4 regions of the Acidovorax sp. M2(2025) genome follow, and region 3 is predicted to be linked to each of the others. Evidence: predicted binding sites of a transcription regulator. Region 3 holds the regulator's gene; each other region holds the start of a gene.
What was found. The regulator sigma-54, encoded in region 3, starts transcription at its own class of promoters, with help from an activator protein. The targets are predictions, from matches to a motif close to TGGCANGNAANCTGCTTT.
Positions count from the first base shown of each region.

Region 1 (4,120 bases), 1.1 Mb from region 3:
CCCACTACCGTCGGGCGGTATCTTCGCTGGCCGATCCACCAGCACGGCTGCCGGAGCCCAGGTGAAGGGCACCCGGGCCAGGTCCATGGGCTGCTGGTCCCACACCCGCGCGCGCTGTTCTGCAAGGGGGGGCGCTGCCGGGCTTGGCTGTTGGCCGTCCGGTGCAAAGGCGCCGCCCTGGCCGGCGATGCGCTCGCGCCGTGTCGCGTCGGCTGCGCGCGCCTGTTGGCTCAGGGCTTCCAGCTCCTCGCGCGTCACCAGCGACGGCACGGGGTAGGCGCGCTCGTTGTTCCAGTAGCTGTCAAAGCTGCGTGACAGCTCCTGCACCACTGGCCCGGCCGCCAGCACGTCCAGGTCCACGAAATTGCCGGAGTCTGCATGGCCGAAGTAGGCATCGCCCAGATTGCGCCCGCCGGTCACTCCGAGGGCGTTGTCTGCAATGAAGAGCTTGTTGTGCATGCGCTGCTGCACGCGGGAGAAGTCCCCCAGCGCGCTGAACATGCGCCCCAGCGGCGACCCGCGCGCCCCGGTCAGCGGGTTGAACATGCGCATTTCAATGTTGGGCACGAACGCGAGCCGCATCACCTGGGCATTGCGGCCTGCGCTGTGGAAGTCGTCCAGCAGGATGCGCACGCGCACGCCCCGCTGTGCCGCCGCAATCACCCCCATCAGCAGGCGTTCGCTGCTGGCGTCGGCGTGGATGGCGTAGTACTGCAGGTCCAGTGTTTTCTGGGCCGCATCCACCAGGGCCAGCCGGCTGCCATAGGCCGCCTGGGGCCCGCTCAGCAGCAAAAACCCGGAGGGGTGGCGGGCTCCGGCCGCCGCGCGGCGCTCTTCCACCAGCCGGCCCAGGGCCGTGGTGGCGGGCGCGGCCAGCGCGGTGGACACAGGGCGCTCCACCTGCTTGGGCAGCCCGCTGGCGCAGCCGCCGAGCGCGCCTGCAACCAGCACGGCGGCCAGTGCGAGCCAGCCGTACCGGGCGCTGGCCTGAAGCGCGGCCGGAAAGTCCATGACAGAAGCACTGGGTGAAAAGCGCATGGCGCCATTGTGGCGCTGCCGCTGCAGGCCCGTGTGTCGGACGCCGCGCCAACGCGACAGCAAGGCCGGCCTCGCCTCGCTTGCCGGGCAGGACGTTGTGCCTGCGTTGAACGGCGTGACGCGCTGCCCGGCTTACCAGCTGGCGTCGCGGTCTGGTGTCGCGCTGATCTTGTGGATGGACAGGTCGGCGCCGTCGAACTCTTCTTCCTGCGTGAGGCGCAGGCCGACCACCCGCTTGATGACACCGTAGACGACAAAGCCGCCCGCCAGCGCCCAGACCACGCCCATGCCCGTGCCGATCAGCTGCGCCGAGAAGCTCACGCCCCCCAGGCCACCCAGCGACTTGCTGCCAAACAGCCCGGCTGCCAGGCCCCCCCAGGTGCCGCACAGGCCGTGCAGGGGCCACACGCCGAGCACGTCGTCGATCTTCCAGCGGTTCTGCGTCAGCGTGAACATCACCACGAAGATCGCGCCCGCCACGCCCCCGACCACCAGCGCGCCCAGGGGATGCATCAGGTCCGAGCCCGCACACACGGCCACCAGCCCCGCCAGCGGGCCGTTATGCACGAAGCCGGGGTCGTTCTTGCCCAGCAGCAGGGCTGCCAGGGTTCCGCCAACCATCGCCATCAGCGAATTGACGGCCACCAGGCCGGAGAGCTTGTCCACGGTCTGCGCGCTCATGACGTTGAAGCCGAACCAGCCCACCACCAGCACCCACGCGCCCAGCGCCAGGAAGGGGATGTTCGAGGGCGGGTGCGCGGAGATCGCCCCGTCCTTGCGGTAGCGGTTGGCACGCGAGCCCAGCAGCACCACGGCCGGCAGGGCAATCCATCCGCCCATGGCGTGCACCACGACGGAGCCGGCGAAGTCATGGAACTCCTCGCCCGTCAGCGCCTTGAGCCAGGCCTGCACGCCGAAATGCTGGTTCCAGGCAATGCCTTCAAAAAAGGGGTAGACAAACCCCACGATCACGGCCGTGGCCATCAGCTGCGGCCAGAACCGGGCCCGCTCCGCAATGCCGCCCGAGACAATCGCCGGGATGGCGGCGGCAAAGGTGAGCAGGAAAAAGAACTTGACCAGTGCGTAGCCGTTTTGCTGAACCAGCGACTCCGCGCCCACAAAAAAATGGGTGCCGTAGGCCACGCCGTAGCCCACCGCAAAGTACACCACGGTGGACACGGAAAAATCCACCAGGATCTTGACCAGTGCGTTCACCTGGTTTTTCTTGCGCACGGTGCCCAGCTCCAGAAACGCGAATCCCGCGTGCATGGCCAGCACCATGATGGCCCCCAGAAGAATGAACAGGGCATCCGCGCCCTGTTTGAGTGCTTCCATAACGTCCTCGTGCGATTGAATGATCTGATTTGGTGCGTCGGTGGCTTGGATACCGAGTGCGCACCAAATTGAAGCAAAAATCGCGCCAAAGTGGATTCGGGGAGTGCACCCTTTGGGGGCGGGTGCCTGCGGCGTGGGCTAGAACCGGCCGCGCCCCGCCACGCGGGCCACGATGCGCAGGTCCGGCCCGATAGAGTCCGTTGAGAGGAACTCGAGCGCCAGCCCATCGGCAAGCACCGTCAGCGGGCCGAAATCCGCCATGCCATGCCCTGGGCCCAGCAGCCGGGGCGCCAGGTACAGCAGCAGTTCATCGACCAGGCCTTCGCGCACCAGCGAGCCATTGAGCTTGTGGCCCGCCTCGACATGCAGCTCGTTGATGCCGCGCCTGCCCAGGTCTTGCAGCATGGCCTGCAGATCCACCTTGCCGCGGCTGTCGGGGAGGTGCACCACCGTGGCGCCGCGCTCCCGCAGTGCGGCTTCTTTTTGAGGATCCGAAGGGGCCGCGGTGTAGATGTAGTAAGCGCGGCCAGCTATGAAAATGCGAGCATCCAAGGGGATCTGCAGGCGGCTGTCCACGATGACCACATGTGGCTGGCGAGGGGTGAATACCTCGCGCACATCGAGCCGCGGGTTGTCGTCCAGCAGGGTGCCGATGCCCGTGAGCACCGCACAGGCCCGTGCACGCCAGGCGTGGCCGTCCGCCCGTGCGGCCGGCGACGTGATCCACTGGCTGGCACCGTTGGACAGGGCCGTGGTTCCATCGAGCGAGGCGGCTGCCTTCATCCGCACCCAGGGTGAACCCCGCACCATGCGGCTGAAGAACCCGATATTGAGCTCCCGCGAGGCCTGCGCGCCCGGCCCCACCACCACCTCCACCCCCGCAGCGCGCAGGCGCTCAAAGCCGTGGCCAGCCACCAGGGGGTTGGGATCGGTGAGCGAGGCAACCACCTTGGAAACGCCCGCCTGGATCAGCGCGTCACAACACGGCCCGGTGCGGCCGTGGTGGGAACAGGGCTCGAGGGTGACGTAGGCGGTGGCGTTCCGGGTGCTCTGCCCCCGGGCCGCCGCGTCCCGCAGCGCCATGACCTCTGCGTGCGGCCCCCCGGCCTGCTGCGTGAAGCCCCGGCCGATCACCGCCCCATCCGGGCCCACCAGCACGCAGCCTACGCGCGGATTGGGGTTGGAAAGAAAAAGCGCCTGGGCGGCGAGCCCAAGCGCTTCATCGATGGGGTGGGGCGCTGCGGTGGTCATGCGCCCTGGATGGTAGCGCAGACGCTATTTGTTCCAGCAGTCGGCGGCCGTTGCGCCGGCAGAAAGGTTATTTGCTCCCCGCGTACCCGTATTGGTCAGGGTGAAATCCCCGCACTTGTCCGTAGCTTGGGCGGTTCCTGCCTTGCGGGTGGCCACCAAGGTGAAGGCGGCGTTGGTGTTCCCGGCTGCGAATCCAATGGTGTAGCGTTTGCTGGGATCGCCCGCCCACGTCAGGTTGCTAGGCAACGCTGTCGGGTATACGCCGGTCGCGGTGGACGCACGTTCCAGCCACTGCTGCGCCTGGAGCAGCCCTGCCCGCGCATCCGCTCGGTGACCGCGCCGGACGTATTCCGCATAGCTGGGGTAGGCGATGGCCGTTAGGATGCCAACAATGGCCACGACGATCATCAGTTCGATGAGCGTGAAGCCTCGTTGCCCTTTCCGCAGATGTCCAATCATGGTGCTTGTTCTCATTTCAGTTGGCGCCAGCTTGGGC
Region 1 covers NZ_CP186262.1:3,598,586-3,602,705, reverse strand. The annotation lists gene ACOYR3_RS16645 (phospholipase D family protein) at 1-1,011, opposite strand, end outside; gene ACOYR3_RS16640 (ammonium transporter) at 1,171-2,373, opposite strand; gene ribD (bifunctional diaminohydroxyphosphoribosylaminopyrimidine deaminase/5-amino-6-(5-phosphoribosylamino)uracil reductase RibD) at 2,512-3,624, opposite strand; gene ACOYR3_RS16630 (type IV pilin protein) at 3,649-4,083, opposite strand; gene ACOYR3_RS16625 (PilC/PilY family type IV pilus protein) at 4,095-4,120, opposite strand, start outside.
Region 1: a site for sigma-54 is predicted at 2,444-2,461, ahead of ACOYR3_RS16640 (ammonium transporter). Genes of this name have one in related genera too.

Region 2 (4,120 bases), 2.2 Mb from region 3:
GTGCTGGGGCGCGGCGTGCTCAGCCCGGATCCCGTGGACGAGCGGGCCGCGCTGCTGGCGGCGCTGGCCGCGCGGCCGGGTGAGCGGCGGGTCTACTGGTCCGACAGGGAGGCCGTGCTGGCAACCGAAGGCGCCGACACCTGGCTCGGTGATGCCACGCGCTGGCGCGCCCGCCATGCCTTGCTCCAGCAATTGCTGGCGCTCGAAGTGGTGGCCGACAACTTCTGAAGGAGCCTCCATGCTGCATCGCATGCAGTGCGACATTGTGCGGAGCGCGGGCGAGACCATCCTGCGCTTGCTGGCGGAGATGCAGGATGAGGATGAGCTCTTCGCGAGCGGCGCCACGCTCCATGCGGTTGAAGCGCAGTTGCTGGTGATGTCGCAGACCCTGGCGCACTTTTCGCCCGCGCTGCGCCAGCGGCTCCACCGGATCGACTGGCAGAGTTGGGGCCAACTGCACCAGCTACTGGAGTCGGGCGGACAGCCGCGCCGGGAAGCCGTCTGGTACGGCGTGCGGGCGTTGGTGCCGGCCACGCTGGAACTGGTGGCCGAACTGCGCAAGCGCGAGCCGCATTGGTTCGAAATCGATTACTGAAGAAGAAAGCACACCATGGACTCGGTCGAAGAATTCCTCGCCCACGCCATCCAGATCGAACAGGAAGCGGTATTGCGCTTTGGGCAGCTGGCGGACGCCATGTTCGCGCAGGGCAACAAAGAAGTCGGGCGCCTCTTTCGGCAGTTGGCCCATTATTCGCAACTGCATTTGGCCGACGCGCGGGAGCGTTCCGGCTATCGCCAGTTGTCCACATTGGCATCGGACGAGTTTCGCTGGCCTGACATTGAAAGCCCCGAGGCAGCCGCGATTTGGGCCGCAGATCCGATGCTCGGGCGTGAGCAGGCGCTGGAGATTGCCCTGGCCGCAGAGCAGGCCGGGCTGAGCTACTACAGCGACATCATGCGCAGCACGGCCGATCCCGAGATCCGCGCATTCGCCAAGGAGTTCTCAGAGGAAGAGGCGCAGCACGTGGCCGAGCTGCAGCGCTGGATCGCATTGCACCGCGCCGGCAAGCCGCTGCCGACGGACGCCTGAGTTGCCGACGTCTGTCGCAAATCGACCGTCGCGATTGCTTCAAAACCGCCATTGGCAGTCCGCGATGCGCCGAAAACACTGCCAAATGCCCTGGCATCAAACCTGCAGAGGGCATGCATCCCAATGACAGGAGTTCGCCATGTCGGTATCGCTAAAAGCCAAGATCGCCGAAGTGTTCGAAGAGCCTGGCTGCGACATCAACCAGGGCAAGAGCGAGAAGGAGCGCAAGAAGGGCTGCACCAAACAGCTCTCGCCCGGCGCCGCAGCAGGTGGGTGCGCCTTTGACGGCGCCAAGATTGCGCTGCAGCCCGTGGCCGACGTGGCGCACCTGGTGCACGGCCCCATTGCTTGCGAAGGCAACAGCTGGGACAACCGGCACAGCGCCTCTTCGCATTCGCAGATCTACCGCACCGGCTTCACGACCGACATCAATGAACTCGATGTGATTTATGGCGGCGAGAAGCGGCTGTTCAAGTCGATCCGCGAGATCATCGAGAAGTACGACCCGCCGGCGGTTTTCGTCTACCAGACCTGCGTGACCGCGCTGACGGGCGACGACATCGAGGCCGTGTGCCAGCGCGCAACGGAGAAGTTCGGCAAGCCGGTGATTCCGGTCAACGCGCCCGGTTTTGCCGGCCCCAAGAACCTGGGCAACAAGCTCGGCGCGGAAGCCATTCTGGACTACGTGATTGGCACCGTGGAGCCAGAGATCACGACGCCGTACGACATCAACATCATCGGCGAATACAACCTGGTCGGAGAGCTTTGGCAGGTCAAGCCGCTGCTGGATGCGCTGGGCATTCGCATCCTTTCGTGCATCAGCGGTGACGGCAAGTACAACGAGATCGCTTCGGCCCACCGCGCAAAGGCCAACATGATGGTCTGCAGCAAGTCGATGATCAACATCGCGACCAAGATGCAGCAGCGCTACGGCATCCCGTATTTCGAGGGGTCTTTCTACGGCATCAGCGACATGAGCGACACATTGCGCCAAATCGCGCAGTTGCTGGTGCAGCAGGGCGCCGATGCAGAACTGATGGCCCGCACGGAGCGGCTGATCGAAATTGAGGAAGCGCGGGCCTACAAGCGCATTGCCGAATACAAGCTGCGCCTGGCCGGCAAACGCGTGCTGCTGATCACCGGCGGGGTGAAGTCCTGGTCGGTGGTGGCGGCGCTGCAGGAAGGCGGCATGGAAATCGTCGGCACCAGTGTCAAGAAGAGCACCAAGGAAGACAAGGAAAAGCTCAAGGAGATCATGGGCGAAGGCGCTGACGCCCACATGATCGACGACATGACGCCGCGCGAGATGTACGCCATGCTGCGCGACGCGCGCGCCGACATCATGCTCAGCGGCGGCCGCTCGCAGTTCGTGGCGCTGAAGGCGCGCATGCCCTGGCTGGATATCAACCAGGAACGTTACTACGCCTACGCCGGCTACGAAGGCATGGTCGAGCTGGTGCACCAGATCGACCGCACCCTGTCCAACCCCGTCTGGCAGCGGGTGCGCATCGCCGCACCGTGGGGAGACGATGGAGAAACCTTGGGGGCCCTTGTGCCCACAACCCCGCCGGTCCCCGCAACGGCCATCGACCCACTGGCCTGCGTCGCAGCACGCGCCATGGGCCTGGAGCCTGAAGAAATCCCGGTCTGAGCGGAGAACACCATGGCTACTGTCGTCGAATCCAAAAAGGCCTGCGCGGTCAACCCGTTGAAGATGAGCCAGCCACTGGGCGCAAGCTTGGCGTTTCTCGGGCTGGACAGCTGCATGCCCGTGATGCACGGGGCGCAGGGTTGCACGTCCTTCGGCCTGGTGCTGCTGGTGCGGCATTTCAAGGAAGCGATTCCGCTGCAAACCACGGCGATGAATGAGGTCACCACCATCCTCGGCGGCTACGAGAACATCGAGGCGGCACTGCTGAACATCCGCAAGCGCGCGGCACCCCGGCTGATCGCGATCTGCTCGACAGGGCTCACCGAAACCAAGGGCGACGACGTGGTCGGGTTCCTGAATCTGGCGCGGCAAAGGCACCCCGAACTGGCAGACACCGAGATCATCTATGTGTCCACGCCCGACTATGTGGGGGCTTTCGAGGACGGTTTCAAACATGCCGTCAAGGGAATCGTGCAGTCCCTGGTGCGGCCGTTGCCGCCGGTGCGCGAGCAGGTCACGCTGCTGCCGGGCAGCCACCTTTCGCCGGGCGACATTGACGAGTTGCGCGAGATCATTGAGGCGTTTGGGCTGACGCCCGTCGTGCTGCCCGATATCTCGGGGTCGCTGGACGGTCACATTCCGCCCGACTGGCGCGGAACCACGCTGGGGGGCACCTCGCTCGACCAGATCCGCGCTGCCGGCGCCTCGTCCTGGACCATCGGCGTGGGGGAGCAGACCCGTGAGGGCGCCGAGGCATTGCGGGAGATCAGCGGTGCGCCCGTCGAGGTCTTCGAGCGCCTGACGGGCATCGAGGCCAATGACCGATTCCTCATGCGCCTGTCACAGCACAGCGGCCGGCCTGTTCCCGCCAAGTACCGTCGCCAGCGCAGCCAACTGCTGGACGCCATGCTCGACGGCCATTTCTACACCGGCGGCATGACCGTGGCCATTGGCTCCGAGCCGGACCTGCTGCTGGCCGTGGGCGCATTGCTGCACGAGATGGGCGCTGAATTGCGCTGCTGCGTCAGCACCACGCAGTCCGCCTCGCATGCGCTGCTCCCGGCGCAGACGGTGCTGCTGGGCGACCTGGAAGACCTGGAGCAGGGCGCCCGGGAGTGCGACCTGATCGTCACTCACGCCCATGGCCGCCAAGCGGCCGAGCGCTTGGGAAAGCCGCTGCTGCGCATGGGCTTTCCGGTCTTCGACCGTGTGGGTAATGCGCACCGTGTGCAGGTGGGCTACCGCGGCACGATGAATCTGATTTTCGAGATCGCCAACCTGATGATTGAGCGCATCCCGCACCACCACGCAAACGATTGGCCGCTGACGCCCGAGGCGCGCCGTGCGGCCATGGCGCCCCGCGGCAGCGCTGCCAGCAC
Region 2 covers NZ_CP186262.1:1,951,061-1,955,180, forward strand. The annotation lists gene ACOYR3_RS09035 (hypothetical protein) at 1-228, shown strand, start outside; gene ACOYR3_RS09040 (hypothetical protein) at 239-595, shown strand; gene ACOYR3_RS09045 (ferritin-like domain-containing protein) at 611-1,090, shown strand; gene nifE (nitrogenase iron-molybdenum cofactor biosynthesis protein NifE) at 1,230-2,741, shown strand; gene nifN (nitrogenase iron-molybdenum cofactor biosynthesis protein NifN) at 2,754-4,120, shown strand, end outside.
Region 2: a site for sigma-54 is predicted at 1,182-1,199, ahead of nifE (nitrogenase iron-molybdenum cofactor biosynthesis protein NifE). Genes of this name have one in related genera too.

Region 3 (4,120 bases):
TCCAGCCGCTGTAGTTTTTCTTCCAGTGCGCGGCCAGCTGGCTGAAGAACTCGCCGCCGTCCTCGGTCTGCGCCGCTTCGCGGCCCACGGCTTCGCCGCGGGCGCGGTCGGCCGCGCGTTCGCTGGCGTTGCGGCCTGCGCTGCCGGCGGCGGCAATGCGCTCGCCGTAGGGCGGGTTCAGCAGCATCACGCCGGGCTGATCGCAGGGCGGCATGCGCTGCAGCGCGTCGCCGCCGCGCAGCTGCACGGCCTGGGCCACGCCGGCACGCTCGGCATTGCGCTGGGCAAAGTCGACCATGCGGAAGGCCACATCACTGCCAAAAATGGGGACGGGGCTTGCCTGCACTGCGCCGGCAGCTTCATTTTTAATAGCAGTCCAGACATGGGCCTGGAACGGCAGCAGCTTCTCGAACGCAAAGCGCCGCTGCAGGCCCGCCGGGATGCGGCAGGCGATCTGCGCGGCCTCCACGACGATGGTGCCGCTGCCGCAGCAGGGGTCGTACAGCGGCCGGGGGTCGTCGCCGTGCGGGTCCCAGCCGCTGGCGGCGATCATGGCGGCGGCCAGGGTTTCCTTGAGCGGGGCATCGCCCTTGTCTTCGCGCCAGCCGCGCTTGAACAGCGGCTCGCCGCTGGTGTCGATGTACAGCGTGGCCTCGTCGGTGGTCAGGTGCAGGTGGATGCGCACGTCGGGCCACTGGGTGTTCACGTCGGGGCGCACGCCGCTCTTGTGGCGGAAGCGGTCGGCCACCGCGTCTTTCACGCGCAGGCCGGCAAAGTTCAGGCTGGTCAGCGGGCTGTGCTGGGCCGTCACTTCCACCTTGAAGGTCTGGCGCGTGGTGAACCAGATTTCCCAGGCCACGTCGCTGGCCAGGGCGTACAGGTCGTTTTCGGAGCGGTAGGGCCGGTGCGCCAGCTGTACCAGCACGCGCTGCGCCAGGCGGCTGTGCAGATTCAGCAGCAGCGCGTCGCGCCACGAGGCGCGCAGCAGCACGCCGCCGCGGCCCACCAGCAGGTCCTGGCCCGTGAGTCCGGTGATGCCGTGCACCTCGTCGGCCAGGAAGCCTTCCACGCCGGCAGCGCAAGGCAGAAAAAGTTGGAGTTGGTTCATGGGAAAGGCGAGGATACGCGCTCGGCAGGCGCGGGGGGTCAGGCTGCCGCGCGCGCCAGCAGGAGCTGGCGGATGGATTCGGGAATCGGCGCCACCTTGCGGTCGGCCTGGCCAATGAACACGATCCCGATCTTGCCGCGCGCCACTTCGCGGCCGGAGGCCTTTTCAGCCATGCGGAACACGAGGTCGAAACCATAGCGGTTGAAGTCCGCCGGCGCCATGTCCACCCGCAGGGTTTCGCCGTGGAACGCCTCGGACTTGTACTGGGCCACGATATCGCCCACCACGATGGACAGGCCGCCCACGTCCGCCTCGGGGTAGCCCAGCGACTGGAAGAAGCGCACCCGCGCTTCGGACACCAGGCTGAGCAGTTGGGCGTTGTCCAGGTGCCCGCCCTGGTTCACGTGGCTGATGTAGATCTGCAGCTCGGTGGCAAAGCCGAAGTGGGCGGGAAGGTCGAAAACAATGCGGGCCATGGAGACGTACGGTCGGTGAAATCAAAGAAGTCCGGCTGCGGCGCACGGAGCCAATCCGCCGGCGCGCCCAGGCCGCGAAGGCCGGCTACAGCGCCTTGCGCAGGTTGGCCGGCGCAATCTTGAGCGCCTCGCGGTACTTGGCCACGGTGCGGCGCGCGCATTCGATGCCCTGCTCCTTGAGCATCTCGGCGATCTGGCTGTCCGACAGGGGCTTGGACGGGTTCTCGGCCGCCACGAACTGCTTGATGAGCGCCCGCACGGCCGTGCTCGACGCGTTGCCGCCGGTCTCGGTGCCCAGGCCCGAGCCGAAGAAGTACTTCAGCTCGTAGGTGCCCACGGGCGTGGCCATGTACTTGGAGGTGGTCACGCGGCTGATGGTGGACTCGTGCAGGCCCAGCTCGTCGGCGATGTCGCGCAGCACCAGCGGCCGCATGGCCAGCTCGCCGTGGGTGAAGAAGTTCTTTTGCCGCTCGACGATGGCGCGCGAGACCCGCAGGATGGTGTCAAAGCGCTGCTGGATGTTCTTGATGAACCAGCGCGCCTCCTGCAGCCGCTGCTGCAGCCCCTGGTGGCCCTCGCCGCCCTTGTGGCCGCGCAAGGCGCCGGCGTAGATGTCGTGCACCCGCAGGCGCGGCATCACGTCGGGGTTGAGGGTGACGATGAAGTTCTGCTGCCCGCTGCTGCCGTTGGCCCGCCCGGCTTTGCGCACGATGACGTCGGGCACGATGATGTTGCGTTCCACGTCGGCGAACCGGCGGCCCGGCCGCGGCTCCAGCCGCGCGATGAGGGCCATGGCGGCGCGCGTGCGCTCCTCGGTATCGCCGCACAGCTGCGTCAGGCGGCGGATGTCGCGGCGGGCCAGCATCTCCAGCGGCTGCTGGCAGATGCGCAGCGCGGTCTGCACGGTGGCCGGATCGGCATCGCTGTCCTCGTCGGCGGCCAGCGCGGCAAGCTGCAGCGTGAGGCATTCGGCCAGGTTGCGCGCGCCCACGCCCACCGGCTCCAGGCTTTGCAGCAGCCGCAGCGCCACGGTGAAGCGGTGCACCAGCTCCTCGATCTGCTCCAGGTCGTCCGGGCCGGCCAGGCTCGTGGCCAGCTCTTCCAGCGGGTCTTCCAGGTAGCCGTCGTCGTTCAGCGATTCGATCAGGAAGCGCAGCGCGGCCGTGTCCACCTCCGACAGCCGCAGGGACAGCGCCTGGCGGTGCAGGAAGGCCGTGAGCGATTCGTGGCTGCGGGCCAGTTCGGTGGCGTCGGCCTCGTCGCCCTCCGCGTCGTTGCGCGTGCGCGGCGGTGCGTCACCGCCCCACTCCGCGTCGTTGGGCGCCATGTCCACCGTGCCGTCGCCGCTCCAGTCCGGCTCTTCGGCGGAAGCGCTCGGGGATTCGGACTCCGAGGGGGCTTCCGCGCTGGTGCTGCTTGCGCTGGCAGCTCCTGAATAGATAGCATCTTCGGCGCTGTAGTCGTCGGGCTGGGCCGGGGTGTTCTCCGCGTCCAGGCCGAACTCCTCGCGCGGCGCCTCGTCCGCGGTGCGCTCGAGGAAAGGGTTGTCGTCGAGCATCTGCTCGACTTCCTGCGACAGCTCCAGGGTGGACAACTGCAGCAGCCGGATGGATTGCTGCAGCTGCGGCGTGAGTGCGAGATGCTGCGAGACGCGCAGCGAAAGACCCGGTTTCATTGACACGAAAGGACCAGCGTGGAGGCCATGCCTACATCCTGAAATGTTCGCCGAGGTAGACGCGGCGCACCTCGGCGTTGTCCACGATCTCGGAAGGCGTGCCCTGCGCCAGCACGCGGCCGTCGCTGATGATGAACGCGTGGTCGCAAATGCCCAGGGTCTCGCGCACGTTGTGGTCGGTGATGAGCACGCCGATGCCCCGCGCCTTGAGAAAGCCGATGATGCGCTGGATCTCGATCACCGCGATCGGGTCGATGCCGGCGAACGGCTCGTCCAGCAGGATGAAGCGCGGCTGCGTGGCCAGCGCGCGGGCGATCTCCACACGGCGGCGCTCGCCCCCGGACAGCGCCAGGGCCGGCGACGCGCGCAGATGGTCCACGCGCAGCTCCTGCAGCAGGGCCGTGAGCCGCTCTTCGATGGCGCCGCGCGACAGCGGCTGGCCGTCGTCGCCGCGCTGCAGCTCCAGCACGGCGCGCACGTTCTCCTCCACGCTGAGCTTGCGGAAGATGGACGCTTCCTGCGGCAGGTACGACAGCCCCAGCCGCGAGCGGCGGTGGATGGGCATGTGCGCCACCGACTGGCCGTCGATGCGGATGTCGCCCGCGTCGCTGCGCACCAGGCCCACGATCATGTAGAACGAGGTGGTCTTGCCCGCGCCGTTGGGGCCCAGCAGGCCCACGACCTCGCCCTTTTGCACGACCAGCGAAACGTCCTGCACCACCTTGCGGCTGCCGTAGGACTTGGCCAGGTGCTGCACCTCCAGGCGGCTGCCCGCCGCGGTGTCCGGCCCGGACCGGCTCCCCGCGGATGCGCCGGGGATGGTGTTGACGGCGGCCTCGCTCACTGGGAGCCGCCACCAAG
Region 3 covers NZ_CP186262.1:4,654,547-4,658,666, forward strand. The annotation lists gene ACOYR3_RS21380 (THUMP domain-containing class I SAM-dependent RNA methyltransferase) at 1-1,108, opposite strand, end outside; gene ACOYR3_RS21385 (acyl-CoA thioesterase) at 1,147-1,584, opposite strand; gene ACOYR3_RS21390 (RNA polymerase factor sigma-54) at 1,670-3,259, opposite strand; gene lptB (LPS export ABC transporter ATP-binding protein) at 3,291-4,079, opposite strand; gene lptA (lipopolysaccharide transport periplasmic protein LptA) at 4,100-4,120, opposite strand, start outside.

Region 4 (4,120 bases), 2.2 Mb from region 3:
CGGAAGGCGGGCTCTGCCGCCACCCACTGCGCGATGCCAGCGCGCAGCTGTGCCTGGTCATCGCCCTGCAGCAGGCCGCGCAGCAGCCGTCCCAGGCCCAGGGTGGCGGCGTCGGACAGCGGGTGGTGGTGGGTCATGCGGGCTTGCGCCAGCGAAAGGCGCTCGAAGGCGCGGCGATCGCCCAGCGTGGCGAGCACGACCGGCAGGTTGCGCATGGCTGCGCCGTTGCCGGCGTCGCCTTCGTTGGGTGGGCCCATCAGGCTGCCTTCGTGCAGAAAGCGCAGGATGCCGCGCCGGCAGGTGTTCCCGCAATCGACGGGGCCGCCACGCCACCAGTCGAGGTAGGCCTGGCCGATGCTGCGCAGCAGCGGGTCTTCGTCGAGTGCGGGCGCGTCGCGCAGCCGGGCTATGCCGGCCGCACCCGCTGCCAGCAGCGCGTCACCCAGCGCCAGCGACAGGGTGGTGTCGTCGGTCACCTGGCCGCGCGCCAGCTTGAGCCAGCCGCCGCCGACGATGTCCCGGTGGACCCCGTACTGCTGCAGAATTTCGCGCGGTCGCATGAACTCGACGGTGGCGCCGAGCGCATCGCCGAGGGCCAGGCCCAGGTAGGCCCCCAGGGCTTTGTCAAAGCGAACAGACAATGGCGCGGAAGAGGGCCTTGAGGAAGAGGGCTCAGACATAGCGCGCCACCACGTCGTAGTCGCCACCCAGGGCGAGCACTTCCTGCTCGCCCTGCAGCACTTGGCCCGGCAAAAGGCCGGGGAACACCAGTACCTTGCAGGCCGGCACCTGGGCTTCGAACACCCAGTCGCCGAAGCAGCCGGCGTCGTCGGGGGAGAGGCTGAAGGAAGCCAGGTTGTTCAGGCGCACGGTGCAATGCCGGTTCTGGAGCGCTCCGGCGACGAGCTGTTCGTCGCAGCGGGTGCTGCCACGCCACAGGCGCAGTTGCCGGGCCGGGGCGGCTGCGAGTCCCGGCAGTCCAAAGCGCTGCAGCGCCCATTGGCAAAACTCGTACAGCAGGTCCAGCTGCTGGTGGATGTTGTTGTTGTGCAGGCGGCTGGAGGTCTTCTCTTCCAGGTAGGTGATCCAGCCTGCAGAAGGAAAGTGCGCGAGGGGTGCTTTGTGGTGGATGGGCACCAGGCCAAACCGGCTTTCCACCCACCCCTTGAGCACCGCGCCCGCCGGGCCGTTGCTGTCCATGCCCCAGCCTTGCAGAAGTTTGCGCCAGCTGCTGCGCCACCGGCGGCGCTCGGCAGGGCCCAGCGTGGCCGCCTCGTGGTCCGCAGGGGCACGAAGGCCGAAGGCGATGTCCAGGTAGTGCACGAAGACCTCCGCAGCATCGCTCAGGCTGGCGCAGCGCCCCAGCAGGTGGAACAGGCCCGGATGCGTCTCGCGGGTGCCGGCGATCGACAACGCCAGGGGGTGCGCGTTGAACAGCGTGCTGGACAGCACCTGGCTCGGCACGCCCACCAGGTTGGTGCTGTACCAACGGTGCGGCTGGACGGGTTCATCATCCATTGGCGCGGCAACAGCCACAGGCCCTGGCGCGATCAGACCGGACGGTTTTCGTTGGGGTTGCGCACCGGCCCCATGAGCGCCAGGCCTTCGTCGTAGGTGATGGTGTCGAAGGTGATGTCGAACTTCAGCGCCGCATCGGCAACCTTGTCGGTCTTGCCCGCGGTGTCGAGCTTCTTGAGGTCGCCCTTCTCCAGGTACAGCAGTTCCAGCAGTTCGTTGTAGACGGTGGATTCGTCGATGGGCAGCACGTAGAACATCGCACCTTGGAACGGCACCTGGTACTTCTTCGACAGGTCGATGTTGTTGCAGAACAGGAAGTACTTGCCGCCCGCCGACAGCGTGTCGCCGAGCACCTCGGCCACGTCCTTGAGGTGGGCAAAGTTCAGCAGATAGCCCGCAAGGAAGGGCAGTTTGGGATCGCCTGCGGTGGCGATGGCGATCACCTGGTCGAGCGTGAGCTCGGGGGGGCGCGCTTCGTCGGCCAGCTTGGGCGCGAAGCGCAACGCCAGTTCGCCCCGAAATCCAAAGCGGCCTTCCGTCGGGGTGGGCGCCTTGAGCACGGGGTTGAGCATGCGGCCTTCTTTCTCCAGGCGGGCAAAGGCAGTGTCGGCAATCGTGGCGGGCGCGGTGAGCGTGGTCATGGCGGTTCCTGTGGTTGGGAAAAGGGAAGTGAGCACCGCTGCTGTCTGCAATGAACGTACCAACCCGCGCAACCCTTCGCCCGCCCTGGATGGCGCAGCAAACCCGACACAAGCGCTGGCGCAGGCGCTGGCAAGGCGTGCCGTTTGCGACGCTGCCGGCCGGGTTTGTAGGGTTCGGAACAAAGCCGTACAAGGCCTAGACAGCGCGCGAAGAAAGGCCGCTTTCTCTCTAAAAAACAAGCACTTATGAGGTGTTGGAAGGGGGTGCGAATGGCATGGCACGGAAGCTGCGATGGAGTGGCTGCGCGGACACAAGTCCGGCCGATGCGTGATCCGATAAGAAGAGCTATGGGCACGTCAGGCTGACCTGGTCGCGGTGTATCGCAACCCGGCTTTCAACCCTTCTTGATTGGAGAACTGATATGGCTAAGCTTCGTCAAATCGCCTTCTATGGCAAAGGTGGCATCGGCAAGTCCACCACTTCGCAGAACACACTGGCCGCCCTTGCGGAAATGGGCCAGAAGATCCTGATCGTGGGCTGCGACCCCAAGGCCGACTCGACCCGCCTGATCCTGCATGCCAAGGCGCAGGACACCATCCTCTCGCTGGCTGCGGAAGCGGGCTCGGTGGAGGATCTGGAGCTCGAAGATGTCATGAAGATCGGCTATCGCGACATCCGCTGCGTCGAGTCCGGCGGCCCCGAGCCAGGCGTTGGCTGCGCTGGCCGCGGTGTGATCACCTCGATCAACTTCCTGGAAGAAAACGGCGCTTATGACGGCGTGGACTATGTGTCCTACGACGTGCTGGGTGACGTGGTGTGCGGCGGCTTCGCCATGCCCATCCGCGAAAACAAGGCGCAGGAAATCTACATCGTCATGTCAGGCGAAATGATGGCCATGTACGCGGCCAACAACATTTCAAAGGGCATTCTGAAGTACGCCAACAGTGGCGGCGTGCGCCTGGGCGGCCTGGTCTGCAACGAGCGCCAGACCGACAAGGAACTGGAGCTGGCTGACTCGCTGGCCAAGATGCTGGGCAGCCGCCTGATCCACTTCGTGCCGCGCGACAACATCGTGCAGCACGCAGAACTGCGCCGCATGACCGTGCTGGAGTACGCGCCCGACTCCAAGCAAGCCCAGGAATACCGCACCCTGGCTCAGAAGGTCCACGGCAACGCCGGCAACGGCACCATCCCCACGCCCATCACGATGGACCAGCTTGAAGACTTGCTGATGGAGCACGGGATCATGAAAGCCATCGACGAATCGGAAGTCGGAAAGACTGCCGCCGAACTCGCCGCCTGATCGTCTCAAGGACCGCATTCGGCGTGCTTGCAGGCGGGCCGGGTGCGGAGCAAGAGAGCCATCTACCATCCACTGGAGTGTTCCCATGACCGCCACCGTTGAAGAGCGCAAGGCCGCCAACAAGGCCCTGATCGATGAAGTGCTGAAGGCCTATCCCGAGAAGATGGCCAAGCGCCGCGCCAAGCACCTGAGCACGTACGAAGAGGGCAAGCCCGATTGCGGCGTGAAGTCCAACATCAAGTCCCTGCCGGGCGTGATGACGATCCGCGGCTGCGCCTATGCCGGTTCCAAGGGCGTGGTCTGGGGCCCCATCAAGGACATGATCCATGTCTCCCACGGCCCCGTGGGATGCGGCCAGTACAGCTGGGCCGCCCGCCGCAACTACTACATCGGCATGACCGGCGTGGACACCTTCGTGACGATGCAGTTCACCTCCGACTTCCAGGAGAAGGACATCGTCTTTGGTGGCGACAAGAAGCTCGACAAGATCATTGACGAGATCCAGGAACTGTTCCCGCTGAACAAGGGGATCTCGATCCAGTCGGAGTGCCCCATCGGCCTGATCGGCGACGACATCGAGGCCGTCTCCAAGAAGAAGAGTGCGCAGTACGATGGCAAGACCATCGTGCCCGTGCGCTGCGAGGGTTTCCGTGGGGT
Region 4 covers NZ_CP186262.1:1,943,322-1,947,441, forward strand. The annotation lists gene draG (ADP-ribosyl-[dinitrogen reductase] hydrolase) at 1-641, opposite strand, end outside; gene ACOYR3_RS09000 (NAD(+)--dinitrogen-reductase ADP-D-ribosyltransferase) at 673-1,518, opposite strand; gene ACOYR3_RS09005 (hypothetical protein) at 1,551-2,159, opposite strand; gene nifH (nitrogenase iron protein) at 2,582-3,463, shown strand; gene nifD (nitrogenase molybdenum-iron protein alpha chain) at 3,549-4,120, shown strand, end outside.
Region 4: a site for sigma-54 is predicted at 2,436-2,453, ahead of nifH (nitrogenase iron protein). Genes of this name have one in related genera too.